DNA from 2 places in the Shewanella sp. ECSMB14101 genome. Region 1 is predicted to be linked to the other one. Evidence: riboswitches for the same ligand, from Rfam matches in the RefSeq annotation. Region 1 holds a riboswitch; the other holds the start of a gene.
The links. Region 1 has a riboswitch for cyclic di-GMP ahead of NY07_RS12035 (Ig-like domain-containing protein). Riboswitches for the same ligand answer to the same signal wherever they lie in the genome.
Positions count from the first base shown of each region.

Region 2: linked by a shared signal. The riboswitch ahead of NY07_RS14535 (hypothetical protein) and the one ahead of NY07_RS12035 (Ig-like domain-containing protein) in region 1 are both predicted to bind cyclic di-GMP.

Region 1 covers NZ_JSFF01000014.1:87,136-91,365, forward strand. Annotated here, with positions in the region: gene lpxK (tetraacyldisaccharide 4'-kinase) at 1-564, shown strand, start outside; gene NY07_RS12025 (Trm112 family protein) at 566-745, shown strand; gene NY07_RS12030 (serine/threonine protein phosphatase) at 893-1,612, shown strand; cyclic di-GMP riboswitch class I at 1,941-2,025, shown strand; gene NY07_RS12035 (Ig-like domain-containing protein) at 2,097-4,230, shown strand, end outside.
Region 2 covers NZ_JSFF01000019.1:117,161-121,390, forward strand. Annotated here, with positions in the region: gene NY07_RS14525 (response regulator) at 1-1,626, shown strand, start outside; gene NY07_RS14530 (GGDEF domain-containing response regulator) at 1,623-2,561, shown strand; cyclic di-GMP riboswitch class I at 2,884-2,965, shown strand; gene NY07_RS14535 (hypothetical protein) at 3,045-4,184, shown strand.

The DNA of each region.
Region 1 (4,230 bases):
ATCATCAGTGATGACGGTTTACAGCACTATGCCCTGCAAAGAGATATTGAGATCTTAGTGCTCGATGGCAAGCGTCGATTCGGTAATGGCTTGCTCTTGCCTGCCGGGCCGTTAAGAGAAGGACGCTGGCGTCAAAAGAGGGTAGACCTTACGCTAGTCAATGGGCAGAGCACACACTCGGATGAATTTACCATGGGTCTAGTGCCTGCGTCATGGCGCAATGTAGCAAATGGCATTGAGGCCGATATCGATTCAACGGCAGATGCGGTTGCTATGGCTGGAATTGGTAATCCCCAGCGTTTTTTCGATACCTTAGCCAGTATGGGAATTAATCCAGCTATCCAACATGCTTTTGATGATCATCAGGCCTATCGGCTCGAGGATGTTGAGGCCATTGCCCATGGCGCTAAGGTGTTGATGACAGAGAAAGATGCGGTTAAATGTCGCGATTTTGCAAAGTCTAACTGGTGGTATTTGCCGGTAGATGCCAAGATATCACCAGAGTTTGAACTGCAATTGCTTAGGCTGCTTGAGCAGCGAAAAGAAGTACAACAAGGAAAATAACATGGCGTTTGATAAGAAACTTTTAGAGATAGTAGCCTGCCCTGTGTGTAAGGGTAAGCTTGAGTATGACAAAGCTAATCAACAGCTTATCTGTAAGGCTGACCGTTTAGCCTATGCCATTAATGAAGGGATCCCTGTGCTGTTGGAAACCAAGGCAACACCTTGGACTGAAGAAGCTTAATCCTTTTATTGAGACGCGTGATGACAGGCGCGTCTCTTTCATTTTATCCCCCCAATTGCTCACAGAACCCACGTCCGTTGCCCCAAATATTGCTTTTGCCTCCGCCAGCACTGATAATCCCTGTTCATTTTTATCGGAGTACCTTGTGTGACTGTTACTAGCCTTCAAAGCGTGATTGAAAAATTGTTAGCGGAAAATCAAGGTGTACGAGTAGTCAGTTTCGAACATCAAGGACATAAATATTGGCTGAAGCAGGCTGAGCACCTAACTGGTGCCATGCGTTTGCTCAAGGCACAGCCCCACGCTTCGTTACAGCTTGAAATCGCCACCCTGGCTAAACTTGCACAACAAGGCGCTCCAGTGCCTGAATTGGTTGCAAGCGGTGAGGATTTTTTGGTGGTGGCCGATGTGGGGATGCCGGTGAATCGCTGGTTGAATGCCGATGTTTCTGAGGCCGAGAAATTACAGATATTAAAAGATAGCGCCGCAGGCCTAGCACAGCTGCATTTGAAAGGGTTAGCGCACGGTAGACCCGCGCTGCGCGATATCTGTTGGGATGATGGGCAGGTGGCGTTTATTGATTTCGAGGCAAATCAGAAAGACAGCGATATGCATCAGCAGCAGATCAGAGATCTTTTAGTCTATATTCACAGCCTCTATCGTTATATTGGTCCCCACCCAGAGATCGCCGAGCCTGTGATTGCCGCCTATCGCAACGCTGGTGGCGAATCACTCTGGCAGGAATCTCAGCAGCAGATGTTAAAGTGGCAGTGGTTGAATTATCTCATCGCACCGCTAAAGTCCATTGGCGGTAAAGATCTTCGTCCAGTCTATTGGTTATTAAAACATTTTAAAGATATCGCTTAGTCCATCATTTATTATCTGTTCCGCTTCGAGGCGCCAAAATAGTCACTGGTGTTTCGAGGTGATTTCTTATTTTTAGTCTTTCTTGGTTCAAAATGTCGGATATAGCTTGATTTGTGGTGAAGCATCCTTTGCCGTCGGTGTTGTGCCAATGTTTATTCTGGTTGCGTCAGCCTGTGTGAAATTTATACATTCATTGTGCGTTGATTTTCATGAGGTTTTAAAAGTTGGTTAAAAAATAATCATTTTTTTGGTTGAGTTAAACCTAATCAACTTGCTAGAATGCCCGTGTTCTCTGGGCTTCACGGCCCAGAAGGTTTTTTCGAAAGCACTCTCGAAACGGCAAGCATTAAGAAATTAATGTACGCAAAGCCACAGGCCCTAATTGCATAGCAAAGGGTGGCTGGGTTACCGAATGAGCGTTGATAGAGCCCTGTACTTGTACTGGGAGCTTTCGAAGTGATGTTGACTTTGAGAGGCCCTAGCTATGAGTTCAGTTCATTGCGCCGTTGCGCTTACCGATTCTCCTTTTCTTAAAACCCTAGGTTTTGGCCTATTGGGCGCTGGCCTATTGTCGGCGTCGGCTATCATGCCAGTGCATGCCGGCTCTCATGGAGAGCAAATTTCCGCGGCGGCTCAGGCTAATCGTGATGCCAAGCAACAGGCGCGTCTGACTCATAAGGCGGAGCTTGAAACTCAGACGCTACAACTTTCAGCAGTTGCTGCACAATTCCTAAACGCCACTAAGTCAAATAAAGGTGCATCTCATGCTTCTGATGCGGCGCTTTACCAGCAACTTCAAGCACTGGTTGCGGAGAGACAAGTAGAACAGCAGGCTCTTCTAATACTTGATCCTTACAGCGTTGTCTCTTCTGTATTGCCTATGGCGAAGCGTCGTGGCATGCCTGCCGAGATCCAGGCCAAACTAGCTCAACAAGCCGAATTAGTGGGTGAGCTGGAAGCAGTGTATGAAGATTTTGCGGATCCAAGCGAGAATCGCTTGCGTCATTTCCTGGTGACTGACCAGGGCCGAGTTGAAATGTATCTACCTGCCGATACTCGGTCACAAAAGTTGCAAAGCGGTATGCAGGTCAAAGCTAAAGGTTGGCTGTTTAATTCAGAGAACACTGAGAATAGCAGCTTAGCTATCGAGCAAGGTGAGGAAAACCTATTAATACTCGCGGCCGGTGAGACAAGCTCAGCGTCAACATCATCTTATCAAATCCCAACCAAATCGACCGGTGAACAAAACGTGCTGGTACTAATGCTTAACTTTCAGGATAATCCAGTTGAGCCTTGGACATCGCAAGAAGTTGATCAAATGGTATTCGGCACTGTCAATGATTATTACCGGGAGGCATCCAATGGCCAGACCTGGCTCAATGGTGACGTCAAAGGCTACCTTACCCTTCCCATAGATACAACTTGCGTTACCACTGATATAGAACTGGCTGCAAGAGAAGCGGCGCTAAACAATGGAATCGATCTTAGTCTATATCCGCGATTAGTGTTTTTAATGCCAAAAAGCGATCAATGTGGTGGCCTACGTGGTCAAGGCACACTGGGTTTGGGCGTTACTACCAGCAATCCCTCCAGAGCATGGATTTTTGGAGAGCTCAATCTAATGACGATAGGTCATGAACTAGGGCATAACCTAGGATTACAGCATGCGAAATTTTTAGGCTGTCCTAGTGGTGATATCGATTCCAACTGTTTTTCAAGTGAATATGGCGATAGCCTAGATCTTATGGGTCAATCCGTTAGCGGGCATTTCAACGCATTTAATAAGGAGCGTCTTGGCTGGATAGCCGCTGATAAAGGTGAGGTCGTTACAGCCGACAGGGACGGTAGTTACCTGTTGGAACCTTATGAAATGGCGCCAACTGGCAAAGCTAAGAGCCTTAAGGTTCGCCGCGGCACGGATTCTGTTACCGGAGAACCGCTTTACTATTACCTCGAATACCGACAGCCTATTGGTTCCGATAGTTTTTTAAGCGGCAAAGCCGTTACGCAAGGGGTACTGGTTCACTTAAATCGAAATGAAGACAATATCGACAGTAGCCTGCTGCTGGATATGACGCCAGGCAGTTCAATTTATGATTTGGATGATGCTGCTCTTCTAACGGGCAAAAGCTACACAGATAATCTTGCCGGTGTCACCATTACCACTGAGTGGTCAGATAGCACGGGTGTGGGTGTAAATGTCAGCTACTCAGCACAGCAAAGCTGTATTGCTGCGCAGCCAAGTATTGAGCTAGCGTCAAGCAGCAGTGTGTGGGCCGAGGCTGGTGAAATCGTATCTTATCAAGTCACGTTAACAAACAATGACAGTGTCGAGTGTGGCAGCAGCAACTACAAAGTGTCTGCCCAAGTAGCATCGGGTTGGAATGCAACGCAGCAATCTGTGAGCTTAACGCCGGGTCAAAGTACAACGATAAGCTTAAACGTTACCTCAAGCACGACCGCTACAGATGGTTTCTATGACGTGACCATCGAAGGTGCGAATACGAGCGATAGTCGCTATCAGGCCAGCACTACTGCTACTTATGTGGTTGAGGCACCTGTTGCTGCCTGTGTATCGGCAAACCCGCAATGGACTTTGTTAAGCAATAGTTCAACCG
Region 2 (4,230 bases), on a different contig from region 1:
ATCCGTGTCACCAGTAGCCCTGGAGTAGGCAGTACCTTTTTCATCGACGTACAACTAAGATTTAAAAATACTTCCATTAGTCAGGATAGCCGCTTTCGCGGTGTGAAAGTATTACTGGTGGAAGATAACGATACTTCTCGCTTGGTGATCAAAGAATTGCTGCAGAATATGGGTTGCGAAGTTACTGCGCTCGACAATGGTTTAACCGCCATGAAGGCCATCGAGGATCTGGCGCCGGAATCCTTTGACGTCTTGCTACTTGATTGGCAGATGCCGGGGTTGGACGGGCTAACGCTGGCGTCACAGATAAGACGACTAGAGTCGTTAGCCAAACAGCCCGGCATCATAATTGTGACAGCTTATAGCCAAACCGTACTAGAAGAGCAACTTAAACACAGCGAAGAAGAGTTTGATGCCACTCTGATTAAACCTGTTACCCGTGATATGTTGAGCGTCTGCCTACAAAGAGTATTGGACAATCACAGCGACGATTGTTTGGATATGTTACCTCACCTGCCATTGGCACCCAGTCTGGTTGGCAGGCGGTTGCTATTGATAGAAGACAATGCCACCAATCGCTTAGTTGCCTCCAGTCTGTTGAGTCAGCTTGGCGCCGATGTCACCGAGGCCTTTGATGGTTTTCAGGCATTGGAAATCCTCACTCGGCAACAGTTTGATTTGGTACTTATGGATATCCAGATGCCTGGAATGAACGGTTACGAAACTACCCGAAATATTCGCACAGCACTCAAGCTGACCGACTTACCTATTATCGCCATGACAGCTAACGCCATGCCGGAAGATAAGCAGGCTTGCCGAGATGCTGGCATGAATGATCATATTTCTAAACCTTTTGAGATAGAACGAGTAGCGGAGCAACTGCACCAGTACCTGAGCATGCCAAATGGCTCTTCAGGAAAAGAGAAGCATATTAGTACGACATCCTTAATGGACACGAACGATGGAACGTTAGACACTGCCGAGCCGTTTCAGTTGCCGAAAGATGCATTGCCGAAAGCCATCATACACTTTTCACAGGCCAATGGCCTAGATCTAAAATATGCCTGCAAGCGTTTGGGCGACCGTGCTTTATTTACCGAGGTGATAAATCAATTTTTGCTGGATATTCGCCATGCACAAACTAGACTATCCTTACATCAGTTACCGATTAAAGACGCTATAATTCAGTACCATAGCCTCAAAAGTGGAGCAGCTAGCTGTGGGTTTACAGCGTTAGCTCAGCTCTTAAAGCAAGCCGAAGACAGCAGCCGTCAGGAAGGTGAACAGAACGTGTCCCCCGATGGAGATGTGGTCAGAGCGCTCGCTGAGACTATTTTACAACTGGAACAATTGCAACAGTTACTTTCGACACACGCCCAAAAGCCTGAGGTCACAACACACACCTCAATACCTAATGCAGAGCTGGCGGCACAACTCAATGTGTTAAAGCAGCTATTGAGTCAATCTGACATGGCAGCGCTGGATTTACTTGAAAGTCTGCGCGGATCACTTGCACAACAGGATGCTGCGCTGACAGAAAAAATAATGGATGCCGCTAATAACTTGGATTTTAATCAATCACTTGTGTTACTGGCGGCCTTCCAAGGAGTAGAGGAAATAGGATGATGAATCAGGAACAGCCATTTAACGACTCCGAAGATAGCTCTGCTAAGATACTGATCGTTGACGATAAACCATCCAACATTCAGATAGTTAATCACATTATCAAAAACCAATACCAGGTGCTAATGGCCACCTCTGGTCGCCGAGCCATTGAAATATGCCTTGAGATGCTGCCAGACCTAGTATTGATGGACGTCATTATGCCCGAACAGGATGGTCTGGCTACCTGTAAATTGATGAAACAGCATCCTAACCTCACAAATATCCCGGTTATCTTTATCACCGGTCTGCAGGGGCAAAATGACGAAAATGCCTGCTGGGAAGCCGGTGGAGTCGACTTTATCGCCAAGCCATTTAACGCCAATACTTTGAAAAACCGTATCAAGGCCCACTTGATGCTCAAGCGGCAGAGCGATTTATTACGTCGGCTTGCCTTTCTAGACGGCCTAACCGGTGTGAAGAATCGCCATTTCTTTGACCAATATATTGAAACCCAGCTGATCCTGGCACAACGCCAGTCCACGGCAATTTGTGTACTGATGGTGGACATCGACTACTTCAAACAATACAACGATAACTTCGGACATCAAATGGGAGATGAGGCGCTATGCTCAGTGGCACAGGCTTTGGGAGAAAGCTGTCGACGACCTGCGGATTTAGTGGCGCGCTATGGCGGCGAAGAGTTTGTGATAGTGCTCCCCGATACCCAAAGAGCCGGAGTAGAAAACGTTATAGCGCGGATTCAAAAGGCCATCGCCAAGCTTGCGATTAACCACGCCGCATCGGCCAGCGGCTTTTTGACAGTGAGTATTGGCGGAATGATTTGGCTCAATGACTACCAAAGCAAAGAGACATTGCTTGGGGAGGCAGACAAGCTACTTTACCGTGCCAAAAGTCTCGGGCGCAATCAGGCCTGTATCGAGATAAAAGAACCCTAAGCATCTGTAAAATCAATTGCATTGTGGTGACTGCCACATTGGCATGCCTCTGATGCTATTAATAATGCTATAAGCGATTTAATCATGTATCACGCTGAGCAACTGCCACTTACACAAAAGATATGACCGTTTCAGCTGTGGCTATAGCAGTTTAACTGAAGCTTGGTTGGGGATGGTTGGCAATATAATGAGATGCCGCCAGTAGAGTTAGCGCACCTATATCTTTCTGATAGCAGTCGAGTAATTTCGGTCTCAACCATCTGCTATCGCTTTTTAGCCATCCTAAACAAATTGCACTTTTTCAAATTGCTGCTATACCTTATGGACGAAAAGGCAAACCTGTAGCAATACAGAGACGCAAAACCACGGGTCTCCTCCGAGTTCGAGATAGCCGGGTTACCGTTAACTACATTCATAACGGAGCCCGTTTTTTATCGGCGTAATATGCACCGATAGCTTTCGGACAAGCAAGGAGCTAAAGAAATGAAAAAGAGTAATGTGTTACTAGCGTCAGTAATTGCGAGTTTCTCGCTTTCCGCACTCGCAGTGAATGATGTTATTTATCTTTCAGATACCATGGGACCTGCTGATGGAAAATCAGCCTTATATCGCGTTGATATAGACTCAGTTAGTGGGCACGCAAACCTGTCGTTGTTGCCAGACGGCATCGTTGATTTCAACCATGTCGATTCACTCGCCGCAGAACAAGACGGCAGTATCATATGGTTAATCGATAACAATTCCCTCATTAAATATGAAGTCGCCACCGCTACAGTAGATCTAATAGGCTCACTAGCGAACTTTTCAGGAGACTCTGATCAAGCTGCCGTATCTCCAGATGGGACGCTATATGTTACCAATAAGACTACAGGCGGACTCTATTCAATAAACAAGTCTACAGCAGAGGCTACTTTAGTCGGGACATTAACCGTAGGTAATGGTGGTGATATCGCATTTGATCAATACGGCACACTGTATATGGTCAACCAGAATGGTCTTTTCGAGCTTACCCTTCCCATTCCTCCCTCAGAAACAGTAGGCGTAGAACTTATCGGTCCTGTTTCTGACCGCTACACGGGGCTGGCATTTCGTGCTGGAGGCCTGGGCAACCTTTTAGGCTCAAACGGTATAGGTAACGCTATTAGAGAGTTAAGCGTCGTTGACGCTTCTGCCGTAGCTAACGGTAATTATCCAATGTACAAAGATGATCTGCCATTTGATCACCTTTATGGTGACATGACTACAGGCCCATTAGTCATGTGCAGTAAAACGATTGGATATTGGAAGAACCACGCTTGGAATGGCGCTACTGTTACCATTAACGGCTTGCTAATCGATGAAATCATTGGCCGTTTCGGTGATAAAGAGGAAGGTGATAAACCCTATAATGGATCACTTTGGAGTGCTAAAGGTAAAACCTACAGCATGCTCTATGCCCAGTTGATAGCGGCTAAACTCAATACAAATAATTCTTACACAGTACAGTTACTTAATGACGCTGAAGCTTTCTTATTCGAGAAAGACTTTAATGATGTAGTAAGCAAAGCGGATAGATCAGAGTATTCGGCATTTGTTCAAGCCGTCACAGCATTCAATGAGGACAATCACTGCGATAGTGAATAAACATTATTAGCATGTTGGCACGGTCTTCTGGCAACAGAAGACCGTT